Regions from separate parts of the Thermoanaerobacterium aotearoense genome, predicted to be linked through region 2. Evidence: riboswitches for the same ligand, from Rfam matches in the RefSeq annotation. Region 2 holds a riboswitch; each other region holds the start of a gene.
What was found. Region 2 has a riboswitch for cyclic di-AMP ahead of GSH73_RS08185 (cell wall hydrolase). Riboswitches for the same ligand answer to the same signal wherever they lie in the genome.

Region 1 (8,278 bases), 480 kb from region 2:
ATGGCATAAATTAGAAATTAGATACAGAAAATAACAAAGCCTTTGCGATAAAATACTGAAAAGAGGAAAGAAAATGTAAAATAATGAAAATCAATTTAAAAAAAGAGTATAAGAAATAAAGCCTAATAAAATAGGTTTAAAAATTAACAGTATATGGAATCTCAATATTTATGCTGCTCTACCTAATAATCCATCAAGCATAGAAATAAAATCAAACTTAGATTTTTTCAATCTAGCATCAAGATGGATATTAATAGAATGTATCATAATCCAGAAAGACCAACGCTTTTTGCCTCTGGTTTTAGATAGCTCCAACTCATAGTCATTAAGAAGCCTTTTGTTAACACGCTCAGAAGAAGTTCGCTTTTTCATCTCGCATTTCCATTCATCAGAACCACGTGGAATGACGGTAAACAAGCGAGGATCAGATGAAGGCTTCGTATAAACGGTTCTACCATAATCAGAAGAGGAGCACTTATCTTTACAATTACATGAATCAACTTTACCAGTCGCAAAAGGACAGCGCCATTTAATTCTGTTACGGTCTTTCATAAAACCATTGTAAACCATAGATAATCCTGCCATACAGACAGGAATACCATTTTCATTGATTTTAATAGTACCTTGGTACTTGCTGTTGTTTTTATTCTTCTTATTAAGCGGAATTACAGGTTTAATATTCCACTTATTAAGAAGATGATAAGTAGGGTAATTATCATGAGCACAATCACCAATAAATTTATCAAAAACGAAATCAGGATACAAAGCCCTTGCTTCAGACAAAGCAATAATAGCAGTAACACCATCATAACGAGGAGCCTCAACCAAGCGAAGATAAATCGGAATATCAGATTTAAGCTCTTCGTTGTATGTCACTAAAAAATAACCAGAATAACCATAAAACCATGTCTCATGATAACTATCCCAACCATAGCGAGCATCGGGGTCAGAGAACTTGCGATGGCAGTCACAATTAAATATACCCTTATTAGCACAATCACAAGTTCTAATACCGAAAGGACTTCCGCCGGTTTTAATACAAGTACCGTCACCGGAGATAGTAAGTTTTTCAATATCACCGAGGATGCCATCATTGGCGGAAGGCCTAACAGCAACATCGGCAAAAATTTGTTGAAGAAGCTTCTCAGGTCTTGACTCAAAAATTTTACCCTGTAAAGCCAAATCAACAAATTTCTGTATAATACCAGGGTGGCGTGGTGGGAGCTTCTGATTTTTAGCAAGTTTTTTACGTGGTTTGCGTTTAAAAGGATGGAGAGAATCCTGTCGGTCTTTTTCAATATCAGGATCCTCAAGCCATAACCTGTTAATCAAGTCATAATGAGTACCAACACCAGGAATATTATCAGGAGACACGCCAATCATGCAACACAAAAGATTATCATGATGAAGCGTGTAAACCCATTTAGTAATACTGTGACATTTAAGAAGAGACATAAGTACAAAAGACCGAAAAACTTCAGGCTGATTTTTGGCTGGAGAACCAGTATTAGAGTAATAAGGTTCCAGTACAGGTTTAAGAACATCAAGATCTAAATTATAGAGTTTAGATAAAGCTTCAGAAAATTGAAGGACACGATTTTTATCTGAAGCATAAATGGGTTGAATATTTTCGACAAGGAAAGACTGATAATCAGAATGCGAACGCCATGCGCCCAACATAAAATCACCTCAATAACAAGTAGTATGGTAAAAACACCATCCATTTCGATTATTGGGGCGATTTAAAAAAGTCAAGATAGAATGCAACCATATATGTTAAATAAAGGGAAATATAAAGAAAAAATCTTACAATGTAAATAAAGATGTAAATGAATTGGAAATCGAAAAAGGATTTCAGAATGAAATTTTGGGGGATAAATTTAAAAGATGTCTCCTGAAATTCAGATATATCAGGCAACAGAAGTTGCCGAAAATATTCATAAGTGTCAAAAGGTACAAAGCACAAGATCTTTTTGAATACTTTTTTTAGATCTAATTTATCGCTTTGAGAAAATGCGTATGCAGCAATATATGCGACTCCAAAGACGTTAAATGAATTTCCCATGTCAAACATGGCAATGTGCAAAAGACCATTGTTGCCGTAAATTTGTTGGACAAACGGGAAAGCGAAAAGACCTATGTTGTATCCGCAGAGAGATATAATCAAGGTGCCTTTTGTCTCTCTTTTTAAATTTGCGTTTCTAAAGGCCAAAAAGCCTATAATAAAAGTGATGAAGCCAAAAGCAAAGCCTGATAACGTCAAAACGAATAAATTCGTGTTTACTTTTGTCGTCAAGAAAACTTTTGCGATGCTGGCAGGCAACGTTATGTAGATAATAAAACTATTTAGCACCTTTCCTGTTTCTGCAGGCAGAAATTTCATTTTTTTTACCGCGTAACCGAAAAATATTATGATGATGCTTATTGCGACTTTTTGAAGTATGACTATTTGGCTCATCCGTATCCTCCTTTTCGTATATCAAATAAAATTATACTACAATAGATCGCTTATTTATAGAGATTGTAACAAATTTATAAATTTTTTATAAAATATATTAAGAGATTATTAAAAAAATCTTAAAAAATTATTATGAAAACATTGACTTTATTAATTATTTTTGATAAAATAAAAGAAACTTGTACATATTAGCAATCTTGCCGAATCCTATTTAGGTACGGAGGATTTTTCATGTTTGGGGTTAATCTGCCAGAGGCAGTAGGGATACCTTCTATTCCGCACCCGTCAACTAACTCCGGAGGCAAAAGGAAGGAGATTAGCTATGAATAGCAAATTAGGCAAATTTATTTTTGGTGTATCCGTTTTCGGCATGACGATGGTAGGTTCCTCGATGCTTACTCACATTTATGCAGCAGATCTTGGAAGCGGCATTGTCGTTGGAAACGGTGTAAATGTTAGAAATGGCGGAAGCTTGTCGTCAAAGGTTATCACACAGTTAAACTATAACGATGTGGTTACAGTGATTGGACAGGATAATGGCTGGTACAACATAAAGCTTTCAGATGGGACTGTAGGCTGGATATACAGCAAGTACCTTTCATTAAGATCTTCAAGTACGGTGTCAAGAGGTGATGTTGACAGAAGCATTGCCTCAAGGCTGATTGACTTTGGAAAAGAGTTTTTAGGAACAAGGTATGTTTACGGTGGTGAATCTCCATCAGGCTTTGATTGTTCAGGTTTTACTCAATACGTCTTTAAAAGCGTTGGCATTAGTTTGCCGAGGGTAGCTGATGAGCAAGCTACGGTAGGGACGTACGTCGATAGAGCAGATTTGCAGCCTGGTGATTTAGTGTTTTTTAAGACATTGGGTAGCAGCATAATAAACCATGCTGGAATATACATAGGAAATGGCCAGTTTATGCACGCTTCATCTGGCGCAGGAAAAGTCATGATAAGCTCTTTGTATGAAGACTACTACAGCACTCATTATGCTACAGCCAGAAGGGTTATACAGTAACTAAATATAACGACAAAAAGGCACTTTATGTGTCTTTTTTTGATGCATTTTTAGACGGTATTTTATAGTTTGTTGACTATTTAGGCATATTAATATATCATTATATATTGTATAAAATTTGCATTTGTGTGGAAGGAGTTAACCTAAATGGGGTTTGTAAGGGACGATATAAGGAATGTAGCTATAATAGCGCATGTTGATCATGGGAAAACAACTTTAGTAGATGGAATGCTTAAACAAAGTGGCATTTTTAGACAGAATGAAAAAGTAGAAGAGAGGGTAATGGACTCAAATGAATTAGAGAGGGAGAGAGGGATAACAATTCTTTCGAAGAACACTGCCATAAGGTACAATGGTGTAAAGATAAACATAGTTGATACACCTGGACATGCTGATTTTGGCGGTGAGGTAGAACGGGTACTTAAAATGGTTGACGGTGTACTGCTGCTTGTAGATGCCTTTGAAGGACCGATGCCTCAGACCAGATTTGTATTAAGCAAGGCTTTAGAGCTTAATTTAAAACCTATAGTAGTTGTGAATAAAATCGATAGACCTGATGCAAGGCCGGAAGAAGTCATCGATGAAGTCCTTGATCTTTTCATTGAGCTGGGTGCCGATGACGATCAGATAGATTTCCCTGTAGTATATGCTTCTGCCAGAGAGGGCATTGCTAAGTTAAGTTTAAAGGATGAATCGGTAGATCTGCGTCCTCTTTTTGACACTATCTTAAAAGAGATTCCGGCGCCGGAAGGTAATATAGATGATCCACTGCAGCTTATTGTTACGACCCTTGATTACGATGATTACATTGGAAGAATCGCTATTGGAAAAGTGGTTAGAGGTAAGATTGTGTCGGGAGAGAGTGTAGCAATATGTAAAAGAGATGGGGCTGTGCAAAATGTAAAATTAAGCAATTTGTATCAGTATGAAGGTTTGAAAAGAGTACAGGTTGATGATGCTAAGTTGGGTGATATAGTAGCTGTATCAGGCATAAGCGATATTGAGATTGGAGAGACGATAGCCGATCCAGAAAAGCCAGAGGCTGTAGACTTTGTTGAAATAGAAGAGCCAACCATTTCGATGACATTCGGCGTAAATACGAGTCCATTTGCAGGTAGGGAAGGCAAGTACGTGACATCGAGACATATAAGAGAAAGGCTTTTTAAAGAGCTTGAAACGAATGTTGCATTAAGAGTGGAAGAGACAGAGACGACAGAAGCATTTAAAGTATCTGGACGTGGCGAGCTGCATTTGTCCATTTTAATAGAGACTATGAGGCGAGAAGGATATGAGCTTCAGGTTTCTAAGCCATCTGTGATTATAAAGGAGATAAACGGTGTCAAGCATGAGCCTATTGAGCTTGTTACTATTGACATACCAGAAGATTACATGGGCGTAGTGATGGAAAAGATGGGCTCAAGAAAAGGGGAGCTTATGGATATGCACACTTTGAAGCCCGGTACATTAAGGTTGAAATTTAAGATACCGACAAGAGGATTAATTGGTTATCGCTCTGAATTTCTTACGGATACCAAGGGAAATGGGATAATGACGTCTATAATCTATGACTATGAACCGTACAAAGGTGATATACCAACAAGGTCAAGAGGATCTTTAGTTGCATTTGAGGCAGGTACCACAACGACTTATGGGCTTTACAATGCACAAGAAAGAGGAACTCTTTTTGTTGGCCCAGGTGTTGAAGTGTACGAAGGCATGATAGTTGGTGAAAATTCCAGAAGTGAAGATATAGATGTCAATGTTTGCAAGAAAAAGCATGTTACTAATTTGCGTTCTGCCACTGCAGATGAGGCATTAAGGCTTTCGCCTGTTAGAGAAATGTCTCTTGAAGAAGCTTTGGAATTTATCGCTAACGATGAACTTGTGGAAGTTACGCCTAAAAGTATAAGGCTTAGAAAGAAGATATTGAGCGCACAACAAAGGTATAAAAATGCTAAATATAAACAATAAAAGGGGGTATGACCCCTTTTTTTATTTTGAACCATCAGATGTGTCGTTGAGTATTTTGCTTATGTAGTTTATGGTTTCTTCATAAGGCGGTATGCCACTGTACTTATTTACGGATTCTTCTCCCGCGTTGTAAGCTGCTAAAGCTAATGCAGTATTGCTGTATTTATTAAGCAATTGGCTTAGTAGTTTTGTACCACCATCAATATTTTCTTCTGGATCGAATGGATTTGTTACACCTAAATACTGAGCTGTTGACGGCATTAACTGCATTAGGCCCATTGCGCCTGCGCTTGATACAGCATAAGGATTGTAGTCTGATTCGGCTTTTATGACAGCATTTATCAAATCCTTGCTGACGCCGTATTTTTTTGAAGCCTCATCTATATAGCTTTCTATTTTGTCTTTTGATACGGCAGGCATATCTGGCGTTTTATTATTGAAATCAGTTGTTTCAGATTTAGCATTGTCAGTAGAAGCAGTTTCTTCGCTTATCAATTCATTTAAGATGTCCTGAAATGAACTGCTTTTATCTACGAGGTTTATGTTTACAGGTAATCGCGATTGTATATCGCTAAATCTGCTTTCGATGATTGAATCTACATAATCCATTTTCCAAAACCTCCTCATATTATCTATAATTCGACAAAAAAATTAAAAATCCTTTATTCGTTTTAAAAAATGAGAATATAGTCTCAAATAATGAATGATTTGTAAAAAGGATTTTAGTGTTTGGTGTAGAATATATAATTAGGTGATTAATGTGTATACAGACGAAGAAAGCAAGAAAAATACAAAATTAGGCTTTAAAAGGGTTGTATTGCTATTGGCTTTGTCAATAGTAGCATCTATAGGAATAGGATTTGTCATTTCTCAGTATGCCATAAAGCCATATCTGGCTAAGCTGTCTGAAAAAAATGTTTATTCTTATTCCATGGAAGTGCCACAGATTAATTATTACGTTGTAAAAATAGGACAGTACAAGGATGAAAAAGATGCTTCATATAATTTGAATTTGCTTACCATGAAAGGAATCTACGGTGAAATCCTTAAAGATGGCGGAAATTATGTTTTGTGTTTGGGACAATTTATGGACAAAAAAGATGCCTATGATTTCAGCTTAAAGCTCAATAAAAGTGGCATTAATTCATCTGTAGCTTTGTACTATGGACCTGTTTATCAGATATACTATGAAAAAAGTTCGGAAGAAAGCGTAAAGGAAGCAATTGACAATATAGATGTTTTTTTAAACGATTTGTCACATTTATCACAGCTTTCGTATAAAATGGCATTGCAGACTGCCAGCGAAAAAGATATAGACGATACGGAAAAATACTTTAAAAAGTACAGCAACATGACTTATAATATAAATATAGATGAAAATTTAAAAAAAGTTTTGGAGGATACGAAGAAAATTAATAGTCAAATTTTAAACAATCTTGACGATGTAAGGACATCGTTTGAATTAAATGACGGAAATGCTTATGGATTGACTCAAAAGCTTCTTATGGATTCCATAAAACAGTATTATAACAGCATGAGTTATTATAAATAGGGGAGTGCAGCATGAAACTTGAAGAAGTGAAAGAAATATTAAACGCGGAAGTGCTTTGTGGTCATGATAGATTGTCTGAAGAAGTAAATACGGCTTGCGGCGCAGACTTGATGAGCGATGTTTTGGCTTCAAAAGATGAAAAATCACTGCTTTTAACAGGGCTTACAAATGTTCAAGTTGTTAGAACGGCGGAAGTCTTGGGAGATATAGTGTGTATCGTCTTTGTGAGAGGAAAAGAGCCTGGACCTGAGATCTTGGATATGGCAGCTTCTGCGTCTATAGTGGTTATGAAGACAGATTATCCGCTTTTTATCGCTTGCGGCCTTTTATATAAAAATGGACTTAATTGTGGGAGTGAATTTTAATCGTGAAGCCGTATACAATGGATTTTGATGTTAAAGCAAGAGATTTTTCATCTGCAGGAGAGTCGTCAAGTAAGTTCCGGAAGACTTTGCTTATGCTTTCGATACCATCTGACATAGTTAGAAGGGCATCGATTGCAGCTTATGAAGCTGAGATGAATATAGTCATTCATTCTTATGGAGGCAAGATGCATTTTGAAATATATAAAGACAAAATTGTGATAGTCGCTGAGGATACAGGCCCTGGCATAAAAGATCTGGAACTGGCTATGAAAGAAGGATATTCCACAGCGCCAAAAGAAGTGATTGAAATGGGGTTTGGCGCAGGGATGGGGCTGCCAAACATGAAGCGAAATGCCGATACTATGGAAATAGTTAATCACGATGAAAGCGGGACGAAAATCGTCATGACGATTAATTTTTAAATTCTAAGGTGGGTTGTTTACAATGTATTTTCATTCTGTGACTCTTGATAGAGATAGGTGTAAAGGATGTACCAATTGTATAAAAAGGTGCCCTACTGAGGCGATACGTGTGAGGGATGGAAAGGCAAAGATAATAAAAGAGAAATGTATTGATTGCGGGGAGTGCGTAAGGGTATGCCCTTATCATGCTAAAGTCGTGGTGACAGACGATATAGGCATGATGGAAAATTACAAATATAGAATCGCTCTTCCAGCGCCTTCTCTTTACGGGCAATTTAAAGATATGACAATAGGCGACATATTGGCATCTTTGCAATCATGCGGGTTTGACGAAGTTTTTGAGGTTGCTTATGCTGCTGACATCGTATCGTATATAACTCGAAATATAGTAAAGGCGAAAGATTACAAAAGGCCCATTATATCATCCGCATGTCCCGCTATTGTTCGGCTTATTCAACAGAGATTTCCTTCATTGATGGATAATATTTTAGA
Region 2 (8,278 bases):
AAAACGGTAGAATGGAGGATTTTTAAATGGTAATTGTTATGAAGCCAAGTGCTACAGAAAAACAAATCTCTGATGTATCAAATCTTTTATTATCTCTTGATTTAAAACCCCACATTTCTAAAGGAGAAGAACGAGTAGTAATAGGTGTGATAGGAGACAAGAAAAAGCTTAAAGATAAAAATGTTGAGCTTATGGAAGGTGTGGAGAAAGTCATACCTATAGTTGAGTCATACAAACTTGCAAGTCGTACATTTAATCCCGTATCGACGATTGTAGATGTAGACGGCGTCCAAGTTGGCGGTAAAAGTGTGGTCATAATGGCTGGCCCTTGTGCTGTTGAAAGCAAAGAACAGCTTTTTGAAAGTGCAGAAGCGGTTAAGAAGTTTGGAGCTAAATTTTTACGAGGTGGAGCATACAAGCCTCGCACGTCTCCATATTCTTTCCAAGGACTTGAAAAAGAAGGACTTGAAATGCTGTATGAAGCTAAAAAGTATACGGGTTTAAAAATTGTCACGGAGGTTATGGACGTTTATTCCATAGAAATTGTAGCTAAATATGCGGATGTATTGCAAATTGGCGCAAGAAACATGCAAAACTTTTCGCTGCTTAAAGAAGTTGGCCGGTCCAACATGCCTGTTCTTTTAAAGAGAGGCATCGCAGCCACAATAGAAGAGTGGCTTAATGCTGCTGAATACATTTTAAGCGAAGGTAACAAGAATGTGATACTTTGCGAGAGAGGAATAAGGACATTTGAGCAGTACACAAGAAATACCCTTGATTTAAGTGCGGTGCCTGTTGTAAAAAGACTGAGTCACTTGCCAATAATAGTCGATCCGAGCCATGGGACAGGAAAATCTTTTTTAGTAAATCCGATGGCTAAAGCTGCAATAGCTGCCGGAGCAGATGGCCTCATAATTGAAGTTCATCCCGATCCTAAAAATGCTTTATCAGACGGTGCCCAGTCATTGACGCCAGACGAATTTAGAGTTTTGGCAGAAGAAATATCTAATGTAGCAACTGCTATAGGACGTGATTTTAAATGATCAAAAAAGTGGCTATCATAGGATTGGGTCTTATAGGAGGTTCTCTGGCCAAAGCCATAAGAAAATATACGAATTTAGGCATAATAGGCATAGACGTTAAAGATGATTATATAGAGGAAGCTTTAATGGAAGGAATAATTGATGATGGTTTAAAAAAGCTTGACATGAAAATAGATGCTGATGTTGTGTTTGTGTGCACTCCTGTTGGTGCAGTCATAAATTGCATAGAAGAAATGCTTCCTCATTTAAAGGACGGCTGTGTGATAACTGATGTTGGAAGCACAAAAAAAACGATAATGGATGCGGTAAAGGGTATATTGCCGAAAGATAAATTCTTTATAGGCGGTCATCCTATGGCAGGCTCTGAAAAGTGTGGATTTTCCTCAAGTAGTTCTGAACTCTTTTTTGGAAGCAATTATTTTATAATTCCCGACGAAAAAACACCAGACAATGTGGTAGAGATTTTTGTCGATGAAATCATTAAAAAAATTGGTGCTAATCCTATACTTGTAGACAGCTATTCACATGATAAGATAGTAGGTATTGTGAGCCATGTACCGCATATCTTATCGGCAGCATTGACTAATTTTGCATATAGAGAAGACGCAGATGCTATAAAATTCGCTGCCGGTGGCTTTAAAGATTCTACGAGAATATCAATGTCCCAGACTGAGATGTGGAAGGATATTATTTTGAATAATAAAGACGTGATAAAAAAGCTGATAATGGATTATGAAAATCTTTTAAACGAATTTTTATTTAGCCTTGATTGTGACGATATAAAATCACTGTGTGAATTTTTTGATTCAGCCAGAGAAATCAGAAAAAGCATAGCTTCTTGACTTTGGAAAGGAATGAATGTTTTTATGGATGTAGAAATTTCTAAAAAAAGCCATCTAAAAGGTGTAGTGAATGTTCCTGGAGATAAATCCATATCCCATAGAGCCATAATGTTTGGCTCTATTGCCACTGGCGATACTGTTGTGAAAGGTTTCTTAAAGAGTGAAGATTGCTTTTCGACGATAAATTGCATGAGAAAGTTAGGTGTAGACATAAAAATAGATAAAGATGATGTATATGTTAGAGGAAAAGGCATGTATCTGAATGAAAGCCTTGATATTTTAGATGCTGGAAATTCTGGTACAACGATGCGCCTTTTATCAGGCATTTTAGCCGGTCAGAAATTTACATCTACTATAACTGGTGATGAGTCTTTAAGAAAAAGGCCTATGAAGCGGATAATAAAGCCATTATCAATGATGGGGGCGGAAATAACAGCGGCTTATGACAACTATGCTCCTCTTACCATAAAAGGTAGTACACTTAATGGAATTAGCTACAAAACAGAAGTTGCCAGTGCTCAAGTAAAATCTTGCATAATGCTGGCAAGTTTGTATGCACAGGACGTTACGATAATCGAGGAACCGTATTTGTCCAGAAACCACAGCGAGCTTATGCTTAATTACTTTGGCGGAAATTTTGAATCTTATGACAATAAGGTGATATGCCGTCCTGTGGAAAAACTGCATGGGTGCGAAATCTTGGTTCCTGGTGACATATCTTCTGCTGCTTATTTTATGGTAGCAGCCAGCATATTACCTAATTCAGAAGTGTTGATAAAAAATGTAAATATAAACAACACGCGAACAGGAATAATAGATGTGTTGAATAAAATGGGTGGCAATATTGAAATAATAGATGCGAAAGTCGTAAACAATGAGCCTGTAGCGGACATAGTAGTAAAATCTTCACATCTAAAGGGAGTTGAGATTGGTGGTGAGATTATACCGAGGTTGATCGATGAGATACCGGTTATTGCGGTAGCGGCAGCTTACGCTGATGGTACTACAGTTATAAAAGATGCTGAAGAACTAAAAGTAAAAGAAAGCAATCGCATAGACACCATGGTAAGCCAATTGAGAAAAATGGGTGCTGACATAGAAGCTACAAGCGATGGTATGGTAATTGGTGGGAAAGAAAAGCTGTTTGGTGCTACGGTTGACAGCTACAACGATCATAGAGTTGCAATGTCATTAAGCATAGCTGCCCTAAAAGCTGATGGAAGTACAAAGATAAAAAATGCTGAATGTGTGAATATTTCATTTCCTGATTTTTATAGCGTACTTAATGTGCTATAATAAAAATTGGTGATTTTAATGGAAGAAAGCATACTCATAATTGAAGATGAGAAAAGAATTGCGAGATTTTTACAGATAGAGCTTGAACATGAAGGTTATAGTGTGACATTAGAATATAGCGGCAATAGTGGTTTAAGAAAGGCTTTAGATGGAGATTACGATTTGATAATCTTAGATTTGATGCTTCCAGGTTTGGATGGTTTTTCAGTCTTGAGAGAACTGAGAAAAAAATCATCAACACCTGTAATAATTTTAAGCGCAAAAGATGAGGTAAAAGACAAGGTATTAGGGCTTGATATAGGCGCTGATGATTATCTTACGAAGCCGTTTTCGATTGAAGAGCTTATGGCGAGAATAAGAAATGCCCTTAGAAAAAATGCAAAGTCAAATGCTAATAAATTGGCATATGATGGCATAACAATGGACCTGTCTACATACGAAGTAAAAAGAGATGGAATAAAGGTAGAGTTGACGAAAAAAGAGTTTGAGCTTTTGAAATATTTGATTATAAACTCTGAAATAGTGCTTACAAGAGAAAATATATTGGAGAATGTATGGGGCTACAATTATATTGGTGAGACAAACATAGTTGATGTGTACATAAGATATTTGAGGAGTAAAATTGATGAACCGTTTAATAATAAGTTGATACAGACGGTAAGAGGTGTAGGATACTCTTTAAGGAAAGAAAAAGATGAAGATTAAAGGCTTTAAATTATCAATAAAGTTGAGAATTGCATTGCTTTATGCTATCATATTTTCATTTATTTTAATAGTGCTTAATGCGTCTGTGTTGTACGGCCTCAAATATTACCTTGTATACCAAGCGTTTGACGATATACAAAATCAATCAGATGTCATAGTCGAAAAGCTGAAAGAGGTTGATGGAATAATTACAAGTGTAGACAAAGATTTGCTTTTCGGATCGTTGATAGGTGAAAATATGTATTTAAAGATTGTGGATTTGCAGGGGAAAATTGTGTACGTGTCTTCACCGCATTTGATTGATATATCCTACGATAAAAATATAAATACACCTACAAAAATAGAAAAAGATGAGACGCATATAGCATACATAAACAGAGAGTACATTTATGGGAATAAGGGCTTTTACATTCAGGTTTATGAGGATTTAAAAAATCAGTATTTCTTTTTAAAGCTTTTGTTTGTGATGATGGCTGTTTCTGATGTCATTGGAGTATTGGTGTCTTTTTTTGCAGGGTATTTTATAACAGGTAGAGCATTAAGACCTGTTGATTATATGGTTAGAGAAGTTCATGCAATCGACGAGAAAAAATTAAATAAAAGATTGAGCGTTAATGGAAATAATGATGAACTGTCTAAGCTTGCTGCTACATTTAATGACATGCTGGACAGGCTGGAAGACTATTTTAAAAGGCAGAATGCATTTATATCAAATGTGTCTCATGAGCTTAGGACACCTTTATCTGTCTTGAAAGGATATATAGAGCTTATAGACAGGTGGGGGAAGGATAACAAAGATGTACTGGAAGAGTCTATAGGTGCTTTAAAAAAAGAAGAGCAAGAAATGGAGATATTGATTGAAAGGCTTTTAATGCTGGCAAGAGGAGATAACAAGACGCTTAATGTAAACAAGAAATTATTTAACGTTTATGAATTGATTGCGGAAATAGTCAGGGATGCTAAAGTGATTTTTAATGAAAAGAACATTGAGATTTTTTGCGATAAAACTTTGGAAGTGAATGCAGATAGAAACCTTATAAAGGAGCTTCTAAGAATAATTCTTGATAATGCATTAAAATACACAGATATTGACGGCAATATAAAAATTTTTGCAGAAGAAGTAGATAAAAATGTAGCCGTAATAATTAAAGACGACGGAATCGGAATACCTGAAGAAGAGATTCCTTATATATTTGATAGATTTTATAGGGTTGACAAAGCAAGGAGCAAAGAAACTGGTGGAATGGGTTTAGGACTGTCTATTGCAAAGCTTATTGTTGAGCTGCATGGTGGAAGTATTGAAGTAAGAAGCAAATTAAATGAAGGATCTGAATTTAAAATAACGATCCCAAAAGTTTGACGGATGGGATTGTTATTTTATTTTTAGTGACATACTCCACAATATATGGTATAATATATTTATAAAATCACTATATATTGGAGGGTATAAAATGTTACAAAAAGAAGCGACGAAAAATCAGCAGATGGAGGTAAAAAGTTCTTCTAAAGAATATACATGCCCTGATTGTGGTGCACAGTTAGTTCCTGAAAGCGGATGTATTTACTGCCCATTTTGCGGTTACAGTGAATGCCACTAATTACCTATATTCCCATCAGTTTAATATGGACATATACAAGCATTCCCCTTATAATTAAAGTAAAATATGCCGAATCCCCGAAAAGGGGTACGGGGGATTTTTCTTTGGGGTGAATCCACTTAGGTGGTAGGGCGGCCCTTTGCCCGAACCCGTCAACTAACCTCGGAGGCAAAAGGGGGATTTTTATGTTAAAAAAATGTATTAAGGTAAAGCCTCTCATTGCTTCATTAGCAGCGGCTCTTTTATTTTCTCAGACGGCATTTGCGGCAACGTATACTGTAAAACCTGGTGATAGCCTATACAAGATAGGCTTAAATTATGGTACAACATACAATCAAATAATGAAGCTTAACAATCTCAGTGATACAGTAATATATCCCGGACAGGTATTAGTTGTACCTGGCAGTGACAACACATATACAGTCCAAAAAGGCGATAGTTTATACTTAATTGCCACAAAATATGGTATTACTGTAGATGCTTTAAAAAATGTAAATGGTTTAACAGGTGATATGATTTATCCGGGGCAAGTTTTTGTCATACCAACGTCTACGTCTGGTACACCATCAACTTCTTCAAGTATAAGAAGCGATGTAACTGCAAACAGAGGTTCAGTCCAAAGAGGTGTTATTTCATACACAAATGCCGATTTGGATCTTCTATCAAGGCTTATAAATGCGGAAGCTGGTGGTGAACCATATCAGGCTAAAGTTGCTGTCGGTGCCGTGATAGTAAATAGGGTAAAAAGCGGTATATTTCCTAACACAATACAAGGCGTAATATATCAAGTCGATAGCAATGGTTACTATCAATTTACGCCTGTTGAAAACGGCTGGATAAATGTACCTGCCACGCCAGACTCAATAAGTGCTGCGAGAGATGCCTTAAATGGTGTAGATCCTACAAACGGCGCACTTTATTACTTTGACAACAGCAATACCAATCAGTGGCTTTGGTCATTGCCGGTTGCATTAAAAGTAGGCAATATGGTATTTTCTTATGCAAGATAAAAATGATCGTTAATGAGAGGCTAAGAGGAGCAAAATGGATACCGAAAGGTATCCATTTTGCTTTCTATAGAGTTTTTGCTTCGTACAAAGTGATAAAACCAAATATTATAAAAATGAACGCTGATATGTAGTGCAAAAGCTTTGTTGGCAATTTCTTGCCTAAATAAACTCCCAATACGATTCCAATGACATCGGCTATGAAAATTCCCGCAGTAGCGCCTAATAAAACAAATACAGGATTTTTGTATGTGGCAGTAAGTGCTAATGTCGAAAGCTGCGTCTTATCTCCAAATTCTGAAATAAAATATGTACTTATTATGGTGAAAACTGGACCGTATTTGGATTTTCTGATTTTTTCATGCCCTTCATGGCCATTTTTTAATGTTATCAACCCAAAAATTAAAAAAGATATGGCAGCCAACAGCTTCACGTATTTTATCGGTATGTACTCTGTGATAAATGAGCCGAACAAAACCGCAATACCCATATTTAAAAGGGCAGCCACTAATATGCTTATTAAAACAGTTCTGGCTTTTATAAATGTGGCAAATGCCATAGCCATAAACTGTGACTTGTCGCCCATTTCAGATGCAAAAACGAGAATAAAAGACGATATTAAAGCATTCATCAAATCTGCCTCCTTGTAATTAGTATGCCAAAAAAATAAAACCTATTACATAATATGTGAACATATTACGTAAAGGTCTCATTCTTTAAGGCAAAGCCAGGTTAAAACCAGCATGTTGACTTTGCCACATATTTATATATGTGAACTACTCCCCCTTACATAGATAGATTATATAATATTTTTAGAAGACATCTACTCCATTATATAATAAGTCAAAAAATTATGTCAATGCAATTTGTTTCCTTTTCTAATTTTTTTCATGTTTATTAATTTTATTATGCCTCCGTAAATGAGGGAAATACCAATTATAGCTGGTATTATAAATGCTATTATATTTAGCACATCTGTCTCATCGATTATGGCGATTATCATGGGAATCAGTATTATAAAACCAATAATTATTTGTATAAAAGGATATTTGCCAACTCCTTTTATTGGTTCAGGAATCTTTCCTGTTCCAATATAATAGCCAGGGTTGTACTGATTTTCCTCCCATTCTTTTAGGTCATCTAATTCCTTCTCAAATTCATTTTTTTTATTCGGCTCATTGTCTTTCATAAATAACACCTCATTGAAACATTCTAACTTTAGAATTATTATACAACTTTAAATTATTAATTCAATATGAAGCCGGGAGACCAATGGATTTTATTCTTGCAGTCTACTATATCGTTAATTAGTCTTTTCCACAACGGATTTTTAATAGCATTCGAAGGAGTAAAATCAGCATTGTTTTCTATCCCATATGTTTTTAGTCCCTTCACATCTTTTTTTACAATTTCCACTAATTTATCATTTATGTCTTTCATCTTAGTAAACTTAGCCAATTGTTCTTTATTTAATTTAATAATTTCGTCTTTGTTGTATGCATAAATGTCAAATGATTGAGGAGGTCTATTCAATATTCGGCTTATGTACAATGAAAATTCCTCTGGAATGTAAGATATAATGTTACCCATAGGTATTTCTTCCATTGCATTATGTACATATATATCTACCAAATCAAAAATATCATTGCTCTGATTTAAAAATTCATTTCCCAGAATGTTAGCATTACCGACTGTAATTTGTTTACTATGCAAAGAATCATTTAATATTTGATCAGTTTTTAAGACTGATGATGCGAAACCAGAGGTATCTTCAAAAACTCTCCTTG
Region 3 (8,278 bases), 330 kb from region 2:
TTCCGCTTTTAGGATTTGCATACGCTATGTGGACAATATACGGATCTGGAGCCGAGACTGTCATGTACGGATTCATAATGCTTATGTGCGGCATACCATTCTATATATACATGAAGTACAAAAATAGCACAAAACTAAGCGAGATTCGAAAAGTCTTAGAATAATTATAAAATATAGGCTGCAAAATGCAGCCTTTTTTACATAGCTTTAATTTTCTTCTTTTACTGCGTTTGCTATAAGTGAAGCAAAATACTTAGCACCACTGGGCTCTAAGTGAACCGCATCGGGTGAAAAGAATGAATCGTGTCCATAACTGGCTTTATACCAGTCGACTAAAGTAGTATGTGGATATTCTGAAGACACTTTTGACAATGTCTCATTTACGATGCTTTCCCAGGGCCGTGGGACGCGAACATTTACCAATATTACGTGTTTTACGGGCTCTGCACTCTTTAAAAGCGACAAAAGCTGGTCTTCAGTGAAAGGCCCATTTGTTCCCAACTCAACTATCAAAGTATCTATTTTTCCCTTTGCTTTAAGGCTTTTCACGACATCTTTTGCCTGATACATTTGCCTGCCTACTTTGCCATCGATGGTGATTCCCGGCAGCATCTCCTCCAAATAAGGCTTCGTATCTATCAATATTGAGTCACCTATTATGGTTATGCCCTTTCCATCCTGTACAGGGCTGATTGTGGAATTACCGCTACTTGAGGCCGCTGAGCTGGGATTCCCTCCTTTATACGGATAGTATTTAATATCCCTTCTATTATCTGGCAGATTATCATTGTATCCCTGTAAATCACTGCTATTACTATTACCGCTTTCTACATAAGATGGTGAATCTGAAGCAGCATTTGCCGCACCTGAATTTAATGAAACTGATGCGCTGGCAGGTATGATTCCACTCATGCCCGCAATAAAAATACCCATTAAGCATACGGATAATGAAACTAAAGCAGATGTTTTAAGTGTAGGTAGTATTTTACCTTTTTCAAATCTCAATGATTTTAAGTCGTTTATGATTTTTTTAAGTGCCCCGTGCCTTATTGGATCCTCCACGTATTTCCATGACAAGGCAGAAATAACGATGATCATAAATACCTGCAATAGCGCCCGAATAGGGTCTAAGCCTTTCGTATCTACAGTTGGCGTCGTCAAAATAAGCACTGGAAAGTACCAAAGGTACACTCCATACGACCTTGCCCCCAACCATCTTAATGGACCGCATCCTAATATTTTTCCTAACAAGCTTTTAGGATGTGCTGACACAGCCACCACTACAGCAGTTATTATAGATAGCAAGTACATGCCGCCTTTATATACAAAAGAATCGTATTGATTGACGTACATAAGCATAGCAAAAACCGAAGCTATTGCCAAAAAGCCAATCGCATCATAAATCAATACTTTTCTTTTAGCCTCAGTGTGAGAAAATTTGTTGCTGGGCAGAATCAGTGCTAAAGCTGAACCTAAAAGAAGCCCAAAAGCGCGAGTATCGGTGCCATAATACACACGGCTGGGATCCATTCCTGGAATGTACATCATACCCATTGCTAAGGCAGAAAGCGCAGAAAGCAGCAAAGTGATAATAAAAATGTGCTTTTTCTTCTTTATATACTTAAATGCCGCAATCAAAGCTAATGGCCAAATAAGGTAAAACTGTCCTTCAACAGCCAGTGACCATAGATTGCCAAACGTTGATTGTGGCCCAAATTTAGCAAAGTAAGATACCTTGTGGAATATAAGCCACCAATTGTTGACATAAAGCAAACTTGTTATAGCATCACCTTTAATAGATGAAAGCCTTGAAGCGTCGAAAAGCGTAACATAAGAGACGACTACAATTATCATGATAAAGAGGGCTGGAAACAGCCTCAACATCCTGCGCTTCCAAAAATTTTTTAAATCAACTTTATTGTTTTTCTCCCATTCTGATGCAATTATATTTGTTATCAAGTATCCTGACAACACAAAAAATATGCTGACGCCAAAAAAACCACCTTGCAAAAAAGTCAGATTAAGATGATACCCAATGACAGCAAGTACAGCTAAAGCCCGTAGCCCGTCAAGTCCTGCCATGTATCTTGCGTTTTCGTTTAAAGGCTTTGGCACTGAAATCCCCTCCTAAGATCCCTCACAATAAAAAGCAATTTGCAACAAAATTCTTCATCATTCATCTAAAACAGCCATTTTTCTATGAATCCATTATATATTATCAATATTACAACAGCATTACAACTGATAAACAAAATATAAATATCTTATAAATATTTATTAATAAAAAGAGCCCTTTATACGTTAAAGAGCTCTTTAAAACTTTTTATTTTATTCTTCCAGCAGTTCTTTGACTATATTTATGCCATTAAGCTTCATGTGGTATAGAAACATAGTATGTGTTAAGTCGCCATCGTGTGGAACTATTTTCAGCCTTTCCGCCGTCTTCACACTTATATCATAAGTCTCAACACAATTTTCAGGCACAATCACATTGGCACTTAAATTATTGGCATTTGCAATCATCTTTATAGAAATCGCCGTCTGATATACACACAAATCAGTGCAATTACCTACGATGATAAATGTAGATTTGCCTCCTTTTATCATATCAAATATCTTTCTCAAAAACTCATTCCCATCGCCATCTTCTCCGCCGAAAAAAACATTTAGCGAATTTTTCTCGTACACATTCGGCTTGTCCTTGACTACTTCTAAAAGCTCCTCTACAATACGGCTTTCATCAGTTCCTTTGACACAATGTTCTGGATAATTCGCAAATTCTGCAGCGCCTTTGACATGTGCATCATTTACAAACATCACATTCTTTATGCCCATTCTGTATGAAGCTTTAATGAGGCTCTTTATATGTTCTATAATCCCTCCTATTCGAGGACTTGACAAAGCTCCATTTTTGCAAAAACCATTTATCATGTCAACGACTATAATCGACACATTGTCAGCACTTCCGGCATCTTTTATGACGGTGCTTAACTTCATGTCATCTAAGTTGCTATAAAAATCAAACAAATAATTCAAAAAAGGTCTTGTATTGTACAAAAAGCTATCAAAATTCATTTTCATGGCCTCCTTTCATCTTATATTTATTGTATACCATTTAATCTATGCAGTAAAATGTCTCACGGGAAGACCCCACAAGTTTGCCATCTTGATTGTATGCATCACATACTGCAACAGCAGTCGTCTTGCCCATGTGGATGATCTTCCCTATTGCCTTGATCCTGTCTTTGTCTTTTAATGGCTTTATATAGTTTATGTTCATCTCGAGAGTCACCATGTTTTTCCCCATCGTCTTTGCAGCAATTCCCATAGCTGTATCCATGAGAGAAAAAAGTACACCGCCGTGAGCAATCCCAAAGATATTTAGATGTTTCTCGGAAATCGTCATTTCCATCGTCACTTTACCACTGCCAAGCTCAGCAATCTCCATGCCGATTAGATTGTGAAACTGAGCTTTTTGGTTCAACTCGATTATTTCTTTGAATAATTCTTCATTTATACCGAGATTTTTAGCTTCCAAGTATACATCATCCTTTCAAGCCGTTTTACATAATTATATCATTTTTTATCAAAAATCTTAATCTATCTAAAGCCCTGTCTTTAAGTTTAACAACACTTTGGTAACCTACTCCTAATTCTTTCGATATTTCAACAAGCGTTTTTCTCTCGAAAAAGTAAAGCATTATTATGTTTTTCTGCTTTGCAGTAAGTCTATTCAAGGCTTATTTTAAATCCTTTTTCATGATATCATCAAAAAATTTTTCTTCCGGCGTAAGTCCATCGCTTTCAATCAAATCGATGATCTCATCTTCATCATCATCTGCCTTTGCATTCAAAGAAAGAAATGGCTTTTTCTTTCTATAGACATTTAAAAAGTAAAATTTAAGCTGCATACTGCCATATGCTATAAATTCTTTGCCTTTTTTCTCATCAAACTGATGAATAGCAGTAATGAGCACTTCTCTTCCATCCTGAATCATATCATCAAAACTGTCGTATGGAAACTTCTTTGCTAATTTTATCAAAAGAGGATTGAATTTTTTTAAAATCTCATAGACAGAATCTTTATCACCACTTTTAGCCTTAAAGCACAGTTCATTATAGCTTATCATCTACTACACACCCCACATAAAGTGAGGACCGGTCCCTTTCAGTGCAGCACTGTGCTTTAATTATATTAAACGAACAAATGTTTTTGTAATTGCGAGTTATAAAAAGTCAATGGAGAAAATTTATAATAATCAGTTATTTATGGCATTACTTACTGGCAAAACAAAGATTTCCCTTTAGGACTTTATGGAATTTCCAAAAATAAAAGAGACACATATGTTAAATCAAAAAACACATGCGCCTCTATGTAGATCTTCTCTTTTAAATTTTAATAATATCTTCTTGCACCAATATAGTACGTCCTAAACCAACCGCTGAAATCTGCGATAGCAGCCTTACCAAGTGAATCGCTCATGTGTATCAAGCGATTACCTCCTATGTATATGCCTTCATGTGTAGGACCACCGCCTGATGTAGAGAAAAACAATATATCGCCTGGTTGAAGATCAGATAAGCTTATAGCCCTTCCACCTGCATATTGGTCATACGTAGTTCTACCGATGCTTTTTCCAGCTTGCCTAAACACATATTGAACAAATCCAGAACAATCAAAACCTGCAGGTGTAGTACCACCGAAAACATACGGTACTCCAAGATATCTTTCTGCAATGTTTACTATATCAAAATTTGATGGGCGATCATAACCACCCCTTGATGAAACGCCAGTTACAGTCGTCCTATTTAGTACAGCCTCTGTAGCTGGTCCTACAATCCCATCTGGAGATAAGCCATACCTTTTTTGCAATGCGATCACTGCACTTTTTGTCTTGCTGCCAAATATTCCGTCAATACCACCTGTGCTATAGCCAAGCCTGTTTAACGTTTGCTGCAGGCTAACCACTGCTTGTCCTTTCGAGCCGTATTTTAAAAGTTCCATTGCAAATGCACTTGGCGCTTGCATAAGCGTTATTGACACAACCGCTGTTGCCACTATTTTTTTGTAATTCAATTCATTCATCCTCTCTTTATGCCTACGAGGTTAGTTGACGGGTTCGGTAAAGAGAAACCCTACCGCATACGCGGATTCACCCCAAAGATATCCCCCGCTCTTTCGATTAGGCATATTTTTTAAATAAATTTAATAAAAAATTTATATTTTTAATAATTAATTAATATTATAAAGGTAAATTGTATCGAAGTCAACCACATTCCATAAATTACCTGAAGATTGTGAGTTTTTCATGGTTATACTAATTAATAAATATCGAAAGAAGGTGAAAAAATGCGTTCAATGTGGAAAGGAGCCATTAGTTTCGGCCTTGTCAGCATCCCCATAAAACTCTATGCAGCCACAGAAGACAACTCTATCCATTTTAGACAGCTTCACAAGGACTGCAAATCACCCATAAAATACGAGAAGATTTGTCCTGTGTGCAATAAAGAAGTTTCTGATGAAGAAATCGTAAGAGGCTATGAATATGAGCCAGGAAAATTTGTCATCATAGATGAAGAAGACTTAGAGAGAATTCCAAAGTCAACAGTTAAAACGATAGACATTATCGATTTTACAGATTTAAGACAAATAGACCCTATATATTTCGATAGGACATACTACATCGCACCAGATGAAATAGGTGCAAAACCATACGTACTTTTAAGAGATTCTATGAAGAAATTAAACCGTGTTGCAGTTGCAAGAGTCGTCATACGCTCAAGGCAAGATTTAGCCTGCATAAGAGTTTTCAATGACAACTACATGGTAATGGAAACAATGCACTTCCCTGATGAAATAAGAAGTACAAACGAGCTTCCGCCTATCCGCAATGTAGATCTTCATGAAAATGAGGTGAAAATGGCTATAAAGCTTGTGGATACTCTGACATCTGATTTTTCTCCAGAAAAATACGATGACAATTACAGAAAAGCTCTAATTGAAATAATCGAGTCGAAAATTCAAGATAGAAAAATCGAAATACCCGAATCGCCAAAGGAAGAAAATGTCCTGGATCTTGTAAGTGCATTAAAAGCCAGCATCGAGTCAGTAAAAGAAGAAAACATGGCAAAAAAAACAAAAAAGAAAAAAGGTGCATAAAGATTGTCCATGATGGATGAAAAAATTCCTCCTATGCTGGCTATATCGGGAAATGTATTTGACGATCCGAATTGGGTATATGAAATCAAATGGGATGGTTCAAGGACAATAGCATTTCTTTCATCTTCTACAAAGCTTCAAGACAGAAGACTTGTAAATATAAGCCACCAATTTCCAGAACTTATGAACATAAATAAATGTCTAAAATCAAATGAAGCCATACTTGACGGTGAATTGATCGTTCTAAAAGACAATAAACCAAGCTATAGAAACATAATGATGCGAAAACACCAACAAAACAAACTAAGAATCGAACTTTTAAGTAAATCCAATCCCGCAATATTTATAACATGGGATGTAATATATGTTGATGGAAAAGAGTTATTAAACTACCCACTGATTGAGCGCAGAGAAATTTTAAGTAAAATCGTCAGTGAAAGCAATCTAATAAGGATATCTGATTACATATTTGGACACGGCAAAACTTTATTTGCGGAAACTGGCAAAAAACAATTGGAAGGAGTAATGGCTAAAAAAGCAGACTCAAAATATTATTTAGGAAAAAGAAGCAGTCTGTGGCAAAAATTCAAACACCACATAGTGCTAAATGCTGTAATATTAGGTTATATGATAGACAAAACTGCGTTAGTCTTGGGCCTTTACAACGAGGAGGACAAACTTGTGCACATTGGAAATGTAGAATCTGGAATATCACAAAAAGAATTATCATCGTTCTTATATGTCGCCAATGATCTGAAGGTCGGATCGGAATTTTACGGTCTTGCCATTAACAACGTTCAATGGATAATGCCTTTTATTGTATGTAAGGTTAAATTCATGGAATGGTCAGAAAATTTCAAAATGAGAGCACCATCTTTCTTAGAATTTGCCTTAGATGTGAAACCTACCGAATGCAGATTCATGTAAACCAATTGAAATGTACACATTATTGATTTAAAATAAAATTATAAACGTACAAGGGGGATACTTTCAATTGGCATCAATAAATAAAAAGCGCATTTTGCTCGTATTAATAACATTTTTATTTTTAATCGCATGTCTTGTAGCACGATTAATATGGCTACAGGTTGTCATGGCTCCAAAATATTCACTGGCCGTAAAAAATCAGACAACATCTAAGATAGTATTAAAGCCACAGAGAGGAATTATTTACGATGCAAATGGAAATATCCTGGCCACTAATGTAAGCGGCGGCGATGTATATGCTGCACCTAAAAATATAACACATCCAGATGCAGTCGCAGACAAATTGTACAGCTTATTAGGCATGAAAAAAGATTCACTGTACAAGCTTCTCAGCAATAAAAATTCTGAGTGGACTGTCCTTAAAAAAAATGTCTCACTGGACAATGTAAACAAGATAAAAAAGTTAAACCTTGCAGGCATATACGTAGAAGATACCAACATTAGAAGCTATCCAGACGGCAGTCTATTGTCACAGACATTAGGATTCACTGGTGTAGACGGAAATGGTCTATACGGTTTAGAATACTCATTTGATAAATACTTAAAAGGAACATCGGGATTAGAAGTAGCCACAACTGACGAAGTAGGTCATGTCATAGGACTTCCCGAAAAATTGTATGAGCCAGAAAAAGGCGATGATTTAGTCCTTACTGTCGACTCAGTTATTCAGGGATATGCAGAAACAGCCATAGAAAAAGCTTATGAAACTTACAGCCCTGCTAATGGCATTTCTGCAATCGTGATGAATCCGAAGACAGGCGATATCTTAGCCATGGCAAATATTCCTGATTTTGATCCAAATGAGCCAAATAAGGTCAGCTCCATCGACACATGGTCAAATCCTGCTGTATCTTATCTGTACGAACCAGGATCAGTATTTAAAGTAGTAACAGCATCTGCTGCATTAGAAGAATCTTTAGTCACGCCAAATGAGCAATTTTACGATCCCGGTTACTACATAGTATCAGGCCACAGGATAAATAGCTGGACAAAATTAGGAAATATCGATTTTTCACAAGCAGTGGCAATGTCCAGCGATACTGTATTCATGAAGATAATCGTAGAACGGCTTAAATTAAATACATTGTACAAGTACATAAACGCCTTTGGGTTCGGAAGCCCGACTGGAAT

Region 1: another riboswitch for cyclic di-AMP. It lies ahead of GSH73_RS05590 (C40 family peptidase); the one in region 2 lies ahead of GSH73_RS08185 (cell wall hydrolase).
Region 3: another riboswitch for cyclic di-AMP. It lies ahead of GSH73_RS09775 (C40 family peptidase); the one in region 2 lies ahead of GSH73_RS08185 (cell wall hydrolase).

Annotation. Positions count from the first base shown of each region.
Region 1 is NZ_CP047602.1:1,134,528-1,142,805, forward strand. It holds gene GSH73_RS05580 (hypothetical protein) at 169-1,680, opposite strand; gene GSH73_RS05585 (AEC family transporter) at 1,730-2,458, opposite strand; cyclic di-AMP (ydaO/yuaA leader) riboswitch at 2,647-2,777, shown strand; gene GSH73_RS05590 (C40 family peptidase) at 2,781-3,476, shown strand; gene typA (translational GTPase TypA) at 3,624-5,447, shown strand; gene GSH73_RS05600 (lytic transglycosylase domain-containing protein) at 5,469-6,056, opposite strand; gene GSH73_RS05605 (SPOR domain-containing protein) at 6,199-6,999, shown strand; gene GSH73_RS05610 (DRTGG domain-containing protein) at 7,011-7,364, shown strand; gene GSH73_RS05615 (ATP-binding protein) at 7,367-7,786, shown strand; gene GSH73_RS05620 ([Fe-Fe] hydrogenase large subunit C-terminal domain-containing protein) at 7,809-8,278, shown strand, end outside.
Region 2 is NZ_CP047602.1:1,613,478-1,621,755, reverse strand. It holds gene pheA (prephenate dehydratase) at 1-2, shown strand, start outside; gene aroF (3-deoxy-7-phosphoheptulonate synthase) at 27-1,043, shown strand; gene GSH73_RS08205 (prephenate dehydrogenase) at 1,040-1,885, shown strand; gene aroA (3-phosphoshikimate 1-carboxyvinyltransferase) at 1,910-3,181, shown strand; gene GSH73_RS08195 (response regulator transcription factor) at 3,200-3,886, shown strand; gene GSH73_RS08190 (sensor histidine kinase) at 3,876-5,246, shown strand; gene GSH73_RS13460 (hypothetical protein) at 5,338-5,484, shown strand; cyclic di-AMP (ydaO/yuaA leader) riboswitch at 5,542-5,670, shown strand; gene GSH73_RS08185 (cell wall hydrolase) at 5,670-6,494, shown strand; gene GSH73_RS08180 (TMEM165/GDT1 family protein) at 6,559-7,122, opposite strand; gene GSH73_RS08175 (hypothetical protein) at 7,348-7,680, opposite strand; gene GSH73_RS08170 (hypothetical protein) at 7,737-8,278, opposite strand, start outside.
Region 3 is NZ_CP047602.1:1,944,722-1,952,999, forward strand. It holds gene GSH73_RS09750 (APC family permease) at 1-164, shown strand, start outside; gene GSH73_RS09755 (acyltransferase family protein) at 208-2,115, opposite strand; gene GSH73_RS09760 (cysteine hydrolase family protein) at 2,329-3,075, opposite strand; gene GSH73_RS09765 (PaaI family thioesterase) at 3,116-3,538, opposite strand; gene GSH73_RS13590 (sigma factor-like helix-turn-helix DNA-binding protein) at 3,564-3,737, opposite strand; gene GSH73_RS09770 (helix-turn-helix domain-containing protein) at 3,741-4,130, opposite strand; gene GSH73_RS09775 (C40 family peptidase) at 4,397-5,077, opposite strand; cyclic di-AMP (ydaO/yuaA leader) riboswitch at 5,083-5,200, opposite strand; gene ku (non-homologous end joining protein Ku) at 5,351-6,160, shown strand; gene GSH73_RS09785 (ATP-dependent DNA ligase) at 6,164-7,087, shown strand; gene GSH73_RS09790 (peptidoglycan D,D-transpeptidase FtsI family protein) at 7,155-8,278, shown strand, end outside.